Regions from separate parts of the Pseudoxanthomonas indica genome, predicted to be linked through region 3. Evidence: riboswitches for the same ligand, from Rfam matches in the RefSeq annotation. Region 3 holds a riboswitch; each other region holds the start of a gene.
What was found. Region 3 has a riboswitch for cobalamin ahead of B5X78_RS08945 (ribonucleoside-diphosphate reductase subunit alpha). Riboswitches for the same ligand answer to the same signal wherever they lie in the genome.

Region 1: another riboswitch for cobalamin. It lies ahead of metE (5-methyltetrahydropteroyltriglutamate--homocysteine S-methyltransferase); the one in region 3 lies ahead of B5X78_RS08945 (ribonucleoside-diphosphate reductase subunit alpha).
Region 2: another riboswitch for cobalamin. It lies ahead of btuB (TonB-dependent vitamin B12 receptor); the one in region 3 lies ahead of B5X78_RS08945 (ribonucleoside-diphosphate reductase subunit alpha).

The regions. Positions count from the first base shown of each region.
Region 1 is NZ_FUZV01000001.1:265,624-270,205, forward strand. Features, by position in the region: gene B5X78_RS01185 (putative signal transducing protein) at 1-7, opposite strand, end outside; gene metE (5-methyltetrahydropteroyltriglutamate--homocysteine S-methyltransferase) at 55-2,337, opposite strand; cobalamin riboswitch at 2,540-2,776, opposite strand; gene B5X78_RS01195 (SOS response-associated peptidase family protein) at 2,798-3,733, opposite strand; gene B5X78_RS01200 (DNA-3-methyladenine glycosylase) at 3,851-4,468, shown strand; gene B5X78_RS01205 (EF-hand domain-containing protein) at 4,481-4,582, opposite strand, start outside.
Region 2 is NZ_FUZV01000002.1:101,406-105,987, reverse strand. Features, by position in the region: gene B5X78_RS11095 (histidine phosphatase family protein) at 1-543, opposite strand, end outside; gene cobT (nicotinate-nucleotide--dimethylbenzimidazole phosphoribosyltransferase) at 540-1,604, opposite strand; cobalamin riboswitch at 1,674-1,908, shown strand; gene btuB (TonB-dependent vitamin B12 receptor) at 2,047-3,894, shown strand; gene dinB (DNA polymerase IV) at 3,985-4,582, opposite strand, start outside.
Region 3 is NZ_FUZV01000001.1:1,927,317-1,931,898, reverse strand. Features, by position in the region: gene B5X78_RS08950 (ribonucleotide-diphosphate reductase subunit beta) at 1-485, opposite strand, end outside; gene B5X78_RS08945 (ribonucleoside-diphosphate reductase subunit alpha) at 676-3,012, opposite strand; cobalamin riboswitch at 3,305-3,511, opposite strand; gene B5X78_RS08940 (hypothetical protein) at 3,547-4,218, opposite strand; gene tatC (twin-arginine translocase subunit TatC) at 4,276-4,582, opposite strand, start outside.

The DNA.
Region 1 (4,582 bases), 1.7 Mb from region 3:
TGAGCACAGTTTCCCTACCCTGCCGTCCTGTCGAGACGGCAGGGTAATGCGAAATCAGGCATGCACCAAGCGCATCGCCTTGGCCGCTTCCACCATTTCCCGCAGCGCGGCCGTGGTCTCCGCCCAACCGCGCGTCTTCAAGCCGCAATCCGGATTGACCCAGATCTGCTCCACCGCCAACACCTCGCTGGCCTTGTCCAACAGGCCACGCATCTCGGCGCTGTCAGGCAGTCGCGGCGAGTGGATGTCGTACACCCCGGGACCAATCTGGTACGGATAGCGGAACCGCACGAACGCATCCAGCAATTCCATCCGCGAGCGCGAGGTCTCGATGGAGATGACATCGGCATCCATCGCCGCCACCGCCTCGATGATGTCGTTGAACTCCGAGTAGCACATGTGGGTATGGATCTGGGTGCCCTCGCCCGCCACCCCGGCGGTGATGCGGAAGCATTCCACCGCCCAATCCAGATAGCTCGCCCATTCGGCGCGACGCAGCGGCAGGCCTTCGCGCAGGGCCGGCTCGTCGATCTGGATGACGGCTATGCCGGCCGCTTCCAGATCGCGCACTTCCTCGCGCAGAGCCAGCGAGATCTGACGGCAGGTATCGGCACGGGATTGATCATCGCGAACAAACGACCACTGCAGCACCGTCACCGGGCCGGTCAGCATGCCTTTCATCGGCCGCGTGGTCAGCGACTGCGCGTACCGGGTCCAGGCCACCGTCATCGGCGTCGGGCGCCAGACATCGCCGAAGATGATCGGTGGCTTCACGCAGCGTGAGCCATAGCTCTGCACCCAACCCTGACGGGTGAAGGCGAATCCTTCGAGCTGCTCGCCAAAATACTCGACCATGTCATTGCGCTCGAATTCGCCGTGCACGAGCACGTCGATGTCGAGTTCTTCCTGCACCCGCACGCAGCGCTCGATCTCGCTAGCTAGGTAAGCCTGGTAGTCACCGTCGCTGAGTTTGCCGGCGCGATGGCGGGCGCGGGCTTGGCGGACTTCGTGGGTCTGCGGGAATGAGCCGATGGTGGTGGTGGGGAATGCGGGCAGTTGCAGGCGCTCTTGCTGGCGCGCGCGACGTGTTTCGTAGGGGGCCGGGCGCTGCGACCATTCGGCGGTGAGCGATGCCTGCAGCTCAGCGACTTCCGGGCGATGCACGCGTTGCGAGCGGCGGCGGGCTTCGTGGCGCTCACGGGCCCGGGCGAGTGCGGCGTCAGCGTGTGGTTGGTTGAGCAATGCATCGCCGAGCAGACGCAGTTCCTCCAGCTTCTGCTTGGCGAAGGCCAGCCAACCGCGCAATTCGGCGTCCAGTGCAGTTTCGTCATCGGCATCGACGGGCACATGCAACAGCGAGCAGGACGGCGCCAGCCACAGATTCTCCGCGCCGACATGGCCTTGCGCGTAACGCGCCAGCACCAGTGCGTGGTCCAGGTTGGCGCGCCAGATATTACGGCCGTCGATCAGGCCGGCCGAGAGCACTCGGCCACGTGGCCAACGTTGCAGCAGGGCATCGAGCTGATCCACGCCGCGCACCAGATCCAGATGCAGGCCTTCCACCGGCAAACCGCTGACCAGATCCAGATTGTCGCCGACGCTGCCGAAGTAGCTGGCCAGCAGCAGCTTGGGCCGTGGCTGCTGCGCGAGCACGGCGTAGGCGTGCTGCCAGGCGGCTTGCAGGCGCGGATCGGCATCCAGCACCAGGCAGGGTTCGTCGACCTGCACCCAATCGGCGCCGGCTTGGTGCAGGCGGCTCAGCAGCTCGGCGTAGACCGGCAGCAGGCGATCCAGTAGTTCAAGCCGGTCGCTGCCATCCACCGACTTGGACAGCCACAAGAAGCTCACCGGCCCCAGCAGCACTGGCTGCGCGTGATGACCGGCCGCCTTGGCTTCCAGGAACTCGGCCAGCGGCTTGTCGCCGCGCAGGCGGAACTGCTGGGCGGCGTGCAGTTCCGGCACCAGATAGTGGTAGTTGGTGTCGAACCACTTGGTCATTTCCAGCGCACGCAGATCCACGCCATCTTTCTGGTGGCCGCGAGCGAGGGCGAAGTAGCCGGCGAGCGGATCGCGATCAGCCAGCGCGCGGTAGTCGTCGGGTATGGCGTCGAACAGGAACGCGGTATCGAGCATTTGGTCGTACAGCGAGAAATCGTTGCAGGGCACGATGTCGATGCCGGCGTCGGCCTGCAGTTGCCAGTGGCGATGGCGAAGTTCGCGAGCGGTGCGCTGCAGGTCTTCGGCACTGGATTCGCCGCGCCAGCAGGTTTCCAGGGCTTGCTTGAGTTCGCGGCGGGCGCCGATGCGCGGGAAGCCGGAATTGCGGGTGGTGCTCATGGACAGATCCTCATTCGTGGTCGGATGAGGAACGAAGGAACCGCATCGACCCACGCGAAGGTCATCCGCGCAGCCACGACGCCAGCGACCTTCGCCCCCTCGGGCGATCCGGTTTCCAGAACGGGGATATGGCGAGGCTGGCTTGCACGCGGCCCGCCAGGCACCGGCCTTCCCCCCTCGGGAATCCAGGTCAGCGGAAGACGCGGGTCTTCCGGCCGAGGCAGGTCTTCGGGCTCATGGACGGGTCCACGCGGATGCGTGGCGGCCTACTGTCCGTCGCTTCCCGGCCTTGCGGGCCAGTGCTGATGACGGAGTTCGTTTCCAAATACCGCTGCGGGGCAGCGCCGGAATAGGACCTGGAAGGTCCGCACCGGCTTCCCTATTAAATCCATCGCTTCATCGGGTTGAAGAGATGGATACCTTCGACGGAGGGGAAGATACGGCGGCGGTTGGGGCGGCGTCAAGCCGCTTCCTGCCACTCGTAATACGGATGTTGGCGGTCATCCAGAATCCGGTACTGCTCGTCCAACTGATCCGGGTCCGGGTGCAACCACGCCTGCACATGTTCGGGCTTGAGGTTGATGATGGTGCGGTCATGGCCGGTGGCGGCCACTTCGGGCTCCGGCTCGTCGGTGATGGCGGCAAAGGACAGCAGATCGGGCTCTTCGCCTCTCGGATCCACGGAGCGATTCCACAGGCACGGCACCAGCATCGGCTCACCCGTGCGCGGAGTGAACTGCAGCACCTGGTTCTTGCCATCGGCGCCCTGCACGTTCTCGTAGAACGTATCAACGATCAGCAGGCCATGCTGATGGCCGAACAGCAGGCTCCAGGACTTGGCCAGCGAATCGCGCCGGGCGTTGTAGGTACCCGGATACTTGCGCTCGATGGTCTCCGTCCAACCCGGAAGCCTGCACTGGTAGCGCATCGGGTAGACCACCAGCTGATCGTTCTCCGCCACCAGCAATGGCGCGTAGTTGCCGGGAAAGAAACGGAAGTCGCGTGCCTGCGTCTCGTGCCGGCGCAGGTCGGCCAGATCGCCGCGCAGCTTTTCCACCTTGCTGCGCGCAATGCGCTGGTCATCCTGCGCCTTCTTGGTGCTCTTGGTTTGCAGGCTGCGCTCGGCATCCGCCAGGCGCTTGGCCTGCTTGAACATCTCCTGCTGCAGCTCCAGCTCGCGCACCTGCCGCTGCGCCTGGATCAGGCTCCAGATATCGCGCTCCTGCGGCGAGTCGGCATCGCGGAACCATTCCTCCATCGCCTTGGGCATCCTGCCCTTGCCCTTCTTCTTGCTGTCGGCCAGCAGCAGCTCGGTGAATTCCTTCAAGCCCATGATGGCGCCGTGCTGGCGCACGAACTTCTTGTAGTGGGCGGTAATTTGGGCGGAGTAGCACATGGCTGGAGGGCATAGTACCCCCGCCGCAAGCGGGGCTACCAGCCGCGCGGCGTTGGCTGTTTCATTCACAAGTCGAGCGTCGTGGACTGGCACTCTGTCACTGACAGCGAGGGCGCGATGACAAGTACACGATGGCCGGGCACAACGCTTCCACGTCGGTTTTTCAGGCGCGATCCGCGCGTGGTTGCACCCGACCTGCTGAACAAGATCATTGCCCGCGATGACGGCCGCGCCGGCCGCATCGTCGAGGTCGAGGCTTATTGCGGTGCCGAGGATCCCGCCGCGCACACATTCCGTGGCCCCACCAAACGCAACGCCACCATGTTCGGCCCCGCCGGGCACCTGTATGTCTACTTCACCTACGGCATGCACTGGTGCGCGAATACCGTCTGCGGCAAAGAAGGCCAGGGCTGGGGCGTGCTGTTGCGGGCCATCGAACCCGTGGCAGGATTGGAGGCCATGCGTGAGGCGCGAGGAAACCCGGCGCGCTTGAAGGACATCGGCAGCGGCCCTGCCCGTCTGGCCCAGGCGATGGGCATCACCGGTGGACAGGATGGCGCCGACTTGATTAAAGGGGATCGCGGATTTCGCGTGCTCGATGACGGGACGCCGCCACCGCTCGATCCCGTCGCCGGGCCCCGCATCGGTATTTCGCAAGCCAAGGATCATCCCTGGCGCTGGTATGTGCGCGGCAACCCGTACGTCAGTGGGTCGAGGCTCGCCAGGAAATCTTGAGGTGCGACTGCCTCACGGCCGCACGCGAACACCATAGCCGGCGCGCATTTCTTCCAGATCCAGATTGCCGTCGGCGTTGCGGTCCAGCCACTTGAAGCGCAGCTCCATGGCATT
Region 2 (4,582 bases), on a different contig from region 3:
CAGGCCGATGCGCAGGCGCACGCGCGTGCCGTACTCGATGCGCATGGCCCAGAGCGCTGAAAGGGGCAAGCCGCAGGCCAGCGAAATCGCCAGCCGAATCGGCCCGGCATGACTGACCACCAGCACCCGTGCCGCATCATCCCGCGTCGCCAGCGCCCGCAGCGCGCGTTCCACCCGCGCCTGGAACAGCGGCCAGGGCTCGGCGTTTGGTGGTGGAAACCTGACCGGGTCGCGCTGGAACGCGGCCAGCGCCGCGCGCCCCGCTTCGCTTGCCGCGATTTGTTCCTGCGACAGGCCCTCCCACTCGCCGAAATGCCATTCGCTCCAGTCTTGCGAAATCAGCAGAGGTGGTGCGGCAGCGCCTAGCCAGGCCTGCGCCGTCTGGCGCGCGCGTTGCAGCGGCGAACTGACGATTTGGCTCCATGCCACCTGCGGCGCAGCAGGCCACGCAGCGCAGGCATCGGCCAACAGCGGCGGATCATGGCGACCATCAAAATGGCCGCGCCTGCCGGTGTCGCCATGGCGGACCAGATCGACAATCACCCGGCATCACCGCGATTGTATACGGCCGCATCTTCAAAGGTCGCCATGTCGTTGTGGAGCGCGCAAGCCAGCCGCAGCAGCGGCACCGCCAATGCCGCACCACTGCCCTCGCCCAGGCGCAGATCCAGCTGCAGCAGCGCCTGCGCCTGCAGTGCTGCCAGCACATGGGCGTGGCCGAGTTCGGCCGATTGATGCGAGAACAACAACCACGGTCGCAGCTGCGGTTGCAGTGTGATCGCGGCCAAGGCCGCCACGGAAACGATGAAGCCATCGACCAGCACCGGCACGCCGCGCTGAGCGGCCGCGATCATCGCGCCCGCCATCGCTGCGATTTCCAGCCCGCCAAGGCGGCGCAGGGCTTCCCACGCCGGCGCCTGCGGATCAGCCAGTGCCGGACCATGCAAGGCCAGCGCCTGCTCCACCACGCTGCGCTTGTGGGCAATGCGGGCTGCGTCCAGACCGGTGCCGGCGCCCACCAGCTGCGCAGGCGACAAGCCGGTCAGGGCACACGCCAGGGCGCTGGCGGCCGTGGTATTGCCGATGCCCATCTCGCCCAGCACCACCAGATCGGGCTCTACGCAAGTGGCCAGCGCGCGTCGTCCCGCCGACAGCGCATGGGCCAGTTCGCCCTCGCTCATTGCCGCCTCGCGACTGATATCGCGCGTGCCCAGGCAAGGCTTGTCGGTGATCACGCCAGCAATCGCGTGCGTGGCCACCGAGCCGGCATCAATCACCTGCAGCGACAACTCCAGCTCGCGCGCCAACACCGCAATCGCGGCGCCACCACTGGCGAAGTTATGCAGCATCTGCACGGTCACTTCCTGCGGGTAAGCCGAGATGGCTTGTGCGGCCACGCCATGATCGCCGGCGAATATCAGCACGGGCACCTGCCGTGCGCCAGGCCGGTCGCGGCGTTGCAGCGCCGCCAACTCGATGGCCACGCTTTCCATCCGGCCCAGGGATCCGGCCGGCTTGGTCAGGCGCGCCTGCCGCGCGACAGCGCGCTCGCGGTGTTCGGCGGAGGGCAAGGGCGGGCTGTCGGCGATCCAATCGAAAGACACGGTGGTTCCTGCGGCAAGGGGGAAGGCATTCTAGCCAGCCCACGGCCCGGGCAGGCGCGCGGTTCTGCTAGACTGCGCCGGCTTTCGGGTGACGCACGGACGTTTTGTCCCTGCGTTGAAACGGGAAGCCGGTGAAGCATCGCGTATCACTCGATATGCCGAGCCATTCCGGCGCTGCCCCCGCAACGGTAAGCGAGACAAGTCCAGACAAGCAGCCACTGTGCATGCACGGGAAGGCGTCTGGGCGGCGAAGAGACCCTTCGCGCTCGCGAGTCCGGAGACCGGCCTGGAAGATGACTGGTTGCGACGCGGTGGGCGTTGCGGCGGCCCGCCGCGCGCATTCTGCATTCTCCGCCTGGCCCGTCCGCTGTTGTTCCCGCCGTTGCGCAACCTCCCCGACCACAGTCGCGCGGGAGCGCGCGGCGCACGGAGCACCGCCTCAATGCCACAACTTCGCCTCATCAGCCTGGCCATCACCCTGGCCTTGCCCGTCCTGGCCTTTGCGCAGGACAACACCACCGAACTGGATGACGTCGTCGTCACCGGCACCCGCACCGCCGTCTCGCTGGAAAACAGCCTGGTGCCGGTGCAGGTGATCGATCGCGCCGACATCGATCGCAGCCAGGCCAATTCGCTGCAGGATCTGCTGCGCGGCCGCGCTGGCGTCAACCTGACCAACAGCGGTGGACTGGGCAAGCAGACCTCGCTGTTCTTGCGCGGCACCAACTCCAGTCACACGTTGATCCTGATCGATGGCGTGCGCGTGAACTCGGCCGACTTCGCCGCCGCGGCCATCCCGGATCTGCCGCTGGCGCAGGTTGATCGCATCGAAATCATGCGCGGCCCCAACTCCAGCCTGTACGGCTCGGAAGCCATTGGCGGCGTGATCCAGATCTTCACCCGCCGCAACGAGGGCGCCTACACGCCGTACTTCCAGGTCGGTGGCGGCAGCAACGGCCTGCGCCAGAGCAGCGCCGGCTTTGGCGGTGGTGGTGAGCGTGGCTGGTTTGGTGTCGATGCGGCGTACCAGCGCACGGATGGCATCAATGCCTGCCGCGGCTCGGCCACGCTGTTCCAGGGTTGCTACGCCGACGAGCCGGATCGGGATGGCTACCGCAACGCGTCGCTCAGCCTGCGCGGCGGCTACAAGCTGACCGACACGCTGAGCTGGGAGGCCAGTGCGCTGCGTGCCGAAGGCGCGACCAACTACGACGGCTACTACAACCACACCGACAGCGTGCAGCAGGTGTTGAGCACCAAGCTGCGCTATGCGCCGTCGGAGACGTTTGCGCTGACGTTCAACGCCGGCCGTAGCGACAATGAAGCCGACAACGTCGGACCGCCCTCGTTCGGCATGGAAGTCTTCGGCAGCAACAAGACCCACCGCGATACTGCGTCGGCGCAGGCCGACATCGGCCTTGGCGCCGGCCAGCTGCTGAGCGTGGGCGCCGACTGGTACATCGACCATATGGACAGCACGTCCGGATATGACGTGGACAGCCGCCGCAACGTGGCCGGTTTCGTCGAGTACCAGGGCAGCTTTGGCGCGCATCGTCTGCAGGCCAGCGCACGCAACGACGACAACGAGCAGTTCGGCAACCACACCACCGGCAGCGTCGGCTGGGGCATGGACCTTTCGCACGGCCTCAAACTCAGCGCCACGTACGGCACTGGCTTCAAGGCGCCCACGTTCAGCGATCTGTACGACCCGTGGAGTGGCACTGACACGCTGGAGCCGGAAAAGTCGCGCAGCCTCAACCTGGGCATCGCCCAGTACGGCCGCGATTGGCGCTGGTCCTTCGATGCTTATGACACGCGCATCGAAGATCTGATCACCTACAGCGGCGAGACGTTCAAGATGGTGCAGGTGGACGAAGCGCGCATCCGCGGCGCCGAGTTCACGGTCGACGTCACCCTGGCCGGCTGGGATCTGTCCGCGCAGCTCAGCCACACCGATCCGCGCAATCGCTCCAACGACGCGAACGAAGACAAGCTGCTGCCGCGCCGTGCGCAGAACACCGGCCGCTTCGATATCGATCGCGCCTTTGGCGACGTACGGGTCGGCTTGTCGGTCAATGGCGCCGGCTACCGCTATGACAACCTGGCCAACACGGTTCGCCTGAGCGGTTTTGCCACCACCGATCTGCGCCTGGAATACGCGATCAATGATTCCTGGACCTTGCAGGCCAAGGCCGACAACGTCTTTGATCGCCACTACGAAACGGTCGCCTGGTACAACCAGCCCGGCCGCGAATACGGCCTCAGCGTGCGTTACCAGCCCAAGCGCTGATCGTTCACCGCAACAGGAAATGCCCGGCTATGCCGGGCCTTTCTTCTTCTGTTAACTCGCCACGCCATTGCGCAACACACGCCGCCCCGATCAATCGTCTGCGATTTCGGCGCCGTCCTCGGCAAGCCCGGTCGACAACGGCTCATCGAACAAGCCTGGCTGGCTGACGCCATCGCCGCGCTCACGGAATCCGCCCAGGCCCACGCCCACCAGGCGATACAGCGTGTCGGCGGGCAGGTCGACGCGATCTTTCAACGCCAGCGCGATGGCCGTCAGTTCCTCCAGCGAAGACGGTGGCGCTTCCGGGGTGAAACTACGCGTGAGCAGCCGGAACTGTGCCGTTTTCAATTTGAGCACCACGGTGCGGCCCACGCGATCGGTCTTGCGCGTGGCGGTCCAGGTCTTGTCGGCCAGTCGGCGAATCGCCTCGTCCAGCCCGGACAGCGGCAGGTCGGTGGCAAAGGTGTCTTCCGCCGAAATCGACTGCACCGGTTGATCCGGCTCCACCGGACGCTCGTCGATGCCGCGGGCGCGACGGTAGAGACTGCCACCGAAACTGCCGAACCGCGCTTCGAGTTCGGCTTGCGACCACAGACGCAGTTCGCCGACCGTGCGGATGTCGAGCGCCAGCAGTTTTCCCTGCATGACCTTGCCCACGCCCGGAATGCGCTCCACCGGCAAGGAGGTC
Region 3 (4,582 bases):
GTTTCGATGCGACGCATGTCCTGCACCGAGTCCATCCACTTGAAGCAGAACTCGGCCTTCTGCTTGATCGACGGGATGTTGTCGACCGCGGCAAAGGCCTTGGCGCGCTCGTTGGGGTCGGGCAGGTAGGTATCAAGCAGGGTCAGGTAGAACTGCACGTGCAGGGCTTCTTCGTACAACTGCCGCGACAGGTACATGCGCGCTTCCGGCGCGTTGATGTGCTGGTAGAGATTGAGCACCAGGTTGTTGGAGACGATCGAATCGCCGGTGGCGAAGAACGCGATCAGACGCTCGATCAGATGCCGCTCGGCCGGGCCGAACTTGTGCTTGAGATCGTTGACGTCCAGCGCAAAGTCCACCTCTTCGACCGTCCAGGTGTTCTTGATGGCGTTGCGGTACATCTCGTAGAACTGCGGATAGCGCATCGGTCGCAGGGTCAGTTCAAAGCCCGGGTCGAGCAGCAGCTGGCGGTTGTGGGTAGACATGGTGGTTCCGAGTTGGGCTGATCCCCGCTTGCAGGGAAGTGGCTCTTGCCCCTTCCCCCGCTTGCGGGGGAAGGTTGGGATGGGGGCGCTCTTTGCGCGGACTTGTCCGGACTTCGCTCTTGCCCTCACCCCAGCCCTCTCCCGCAAGCGGGAGAGGGGGCCGATCGCGGGGCTCGGCAAGGGCATTGGCTTACTGGCAGGCCTCGCAGGCCTCGGGATTTTCCAACGAGCAGGCGATCGCCTCGCTGGGCGTGTACTCCGGCTTCGGTGTCACGGCCGCTGCCGCACCCACCGTGGTCTTGGCAATCCGCGTGGCCGGACGTGAGCGCAGGTAGTAGGTGGTCTTGATGCCCTGCTTCCACGCATACATGTACATGGACGACATCGCGCCGATGTTGGGGCTTTCCATGAACAGGTTGAGCGAGGCCGACTGATCGATGAAGGCGCCGCGGCCGGCGGCCATGTCGATCAGCGAACGCATCGGCACTTCCCAGGCGGTGCGGTAGATCAGCTGCAACGCCTCGGGAATCTGCGCCACGCCCTGGATCGAACCTTCGGCCAGCTTGATGGTGTCGCGCATTTCCGGCGTCCACAGGCCGAGCTTCTTCAACTCTTCGACCAGGTAGCGGTTGACCTGCAGGAAATCGCCGGACAGCGTCTCGCGCTTGAACAGGTTGCTGACCTGCGGCTCGACGCATTCGTAGCAGCCGGCAATCGAGGCGATCGTCGCGGTAGGCGCAATGGCGATCAGCAGCGAGTTGCGCAGACCGTGCTGGCGGATGCGCTGGCGCAGGCCATCCCAGCGCTCGGCGTTCTCCGGCACCACGCCCCAGGCGTCGAACTGCAGTTCGCCTTCGGCCGCGCGGGTGTCCGCAAACGACGGATGCTTGCCACGTTCCTGCGCCAACTCCACCGACGTTTCCAGCGCGTGGAAGTACACGGTCTCGGCGATCTTGTTGGACAGCGCGCGTGCTTCGGCGCTGTCGAATGGCAGGCGCAGGCGGAAGAACACATCCTGCAGACCCATCACGCCCAGGCCGACCGGACGCCAGCGCAGGTTGCCGCGGCGCGCCGATTCGATCGGATAGAAGTTCAGATCGATCACGCGATCCAGCTGGCGCACGGCCAGCCGCACGGTCTCGGCCAGCTTGTCGAAATCGAACCAGCCGTCGGCATCGAAGTGACGGCCCAGGTTGATCGAACCCAGGTTGCACACTGCGGTCTCTTCGGCCGAGGTCACTTCCAGGATCTCGGTGCACAGGTTGGACAGATGGATGACGTTGCCGGCGCGCAGGGTCTGGTTGCTGGCGCGGTTGCACTTGTCCTTGAAGGTCATCCAGCCATTGCCGGTCTGGGCGAGGGTACGCATCATCCGCGCATACAGATCACGCGCCTTGACCTTGCGCACTGCCTTGCCCTGCGCCTCGGCCTGCTCGTAGGCGCGCTCGAACGCCTCGCCGAACAGATCGGTGAACTCCGGCACCACGCGCGGATCGAACATCGACCAGTCGCCATCGGACTCGACGCGACGCATGAACAGGTCCGGGATCCAGTTGGCCAGGTTGAGGTTGTGCGTGCGGCGCGCTTCGTCGCCGGTGTTGTCACGCAGTTCCAGGAACTCTTCCACGTCGGCGTGCCAGGGCTCCAGATACACGCAGGCCGCGCCCTTGCGCTTGCCGCCCTGGTTGACCGCAGCCACCGAGGAATCCAGCGTCTTCAGCCAGGGCACGATGCCATTGGAATGACCGTTGGTCGATTTGATCAGCGAGCCGCGCGAACGCACGCGGGTGTAGCTCACGCCGATGCCGCCACTGAACTTGGACAGCTGGGCGATGTCGCCGTACTTCTGGTAGATCGACTCCAGCGAATCCTGTGGCGAGTCCAGCAGGAAGCACGACGACAGCTGCTCGTGGGTGGTGCCGCTGTTGAACAGCGTGGGCGAGCTGGGCAGGTAATCCAGGTTGCCCATGCGCCGATACAGCGCCAGCGCTTCGGGCACGTCCTCGCTCAAGGCGCAGGCGATGCGCAGGAAGAACTGCTGCGGCGTCTCGATCACCTTGCGGGTGTGCGGATGGCGCAGCAGGTAGCGGTCGTACAGGGTGCGCAGGCCGAAGTAGTCGAACTGCAGATCCAGACTGGCGTCCAGTGCGTCATTGAGCTTGCGCGCGTTGGTCTGCACGAAGTGAAGCAGGCGCTCGTTGATCAGGCCGACCTCGTGGCCGCGGCTGATCGACTGCGAGAACGCGTGGATTTCCTGGTTGGTCACTTCCTTGGTGATGTAGGCCGCGAGCAGGCGTGCGGCCAGGCGGCTGTACTCGGGCTCTTCGGCGGTCAGCAGGGCGGAGGTGCGGATGGACAATTCGTCCAGCTCGCGCGTGCTGGCGCCGTCGTACAGGCCGGAGATGGTGCGGGTTGCCACGCGCATCGGGTCGATCGCGTGCAGGCCCTCGCAGCTGCGCTGGATGGCGCGCACGATCTTGTTCAAGTCCACCGGCTCGCGCGCGCCATTGCGCTTGGTCACGCTCATGGCGGTGGCGGTGGGCGGCGACGTGAGCAGGAAACCTGCGTCAGCGGCGGTGGCGGGATCTTTGGCGATGGGCTCGGCGACGGCGTCGAGCACGGGCGGGGTCTGGGTCACGGTTCTTCCTCGTTGCGTGATGCACGCGGCGGCCCGTCCCTCGAAGGCAGCACAGGCCGATGGAAGATCACGGTGGTTCAGCGGCGTCGCAGGGACCGAGAACGGTCGCGGGGCCCAGGGCCACGCGTCTGCGTCGCCAGCCATCTCCCCCCGGAGATTCCGCGGCCGGCACCGCGCGATGTGCAACGCGCGGCTGTCGGCAGGTCTTCGGACTCGTGGACGCGGAAGCTCTCGCTTCTTCCTAGCCCGTCGCTTCCCAGGGCATGTGCCCCAGTGCCAAATGACGGGTTCGTTTCCACCTACCGCTGCGGGGCAGTGCCGGTGTCTGACCGGCTTCCCTTTTCATCTTCCGGCGGCAACCGGAAGAACCGACAGCCACAAGATAGTGGGGCCGGTCTGGCAGGTCAACCACTGCCGGTAGTGTCAGCGGGTGATTCTCACCGCGGCAAGGGCCTGCTGCAGACGGGCCTTGGCCGTGGCCTGGTCGAAGGGCGGCTGGCGCGGCGGATCGTAGACCTCGGGGCGGGTGCCCATGACCAGCAAGTCGATGGCGATGCAGTGGCCATGGCGCACCGCGCGGTAGGCATCCACGTCCAGGTAATGGCTCATCGCCGCATCCGAGGCATGGAAATGATGGAAGACTTGGCCATCGATGCGGACTTCCTCCGTGCGCGAGGTCTCGGCGCTGTTGGCGACCTGGGTGCACTCGGCCAGCGCACCGGCGTTGTTGCTGCTGCCCAGCCGCAGCTCGGCGGCGGTGAGCGAGTCCGAGCCCCGCAGAACCAGAGCGGCCAAGGGGCGACCGACACTGTCCGGCCCGGCGGAACTCTTCCATTGGTCACCGGCGAAATAGCTGCGACTGAAATCGTTGCGCAGGTCGAATCCCTCTACCGGCAACAGCGCCACGCCAGCATCGGTGTCGGCAAATACCGGCTTGAACGCTCGCCGCTGCGTGTCGGCGGTCGCTGCCGGAGACGCAGTGGCGGGTGGCGCATGGGTGGCAACCGGCGGCGCTGCAGGCGCGTTGTCCTGGCAGCCGCTCAGCAAAGCGATGGCCAGGCCGAAGAGCGGGAGGGAACCGGCAGGTCGTGTCATCGCGGCAGTGTCCGCGCTAACCGATGAAGAAGGCGTCGCCGGCCCGGACGACCGCGCTCAGGCGTCCTTGGGTTCTTCGCGCTTGGGCGCCACCCAGGAAGCGGCCAGGATGCCGGCTTCGTAGAGCAGGCACATGGGCACTGCCAGCATCAGCTGCGACACCACGTCCGGTGGGGTGACGATCGCGGCGACCACGAAGATGCCGACGATGGCGTAGCCACGACCTTCGCGCAGTTGCTGCGGGGTGACCCAGCCCAGCAACGCCAGGATCACCAGCGCGACCGGCAGTTCGAAGCTGACGCCGAAGGCAATGAAGATCACCAGCACGAAGTCCAGGTACTTCGCCGGGTCCGGCGCGATGGTG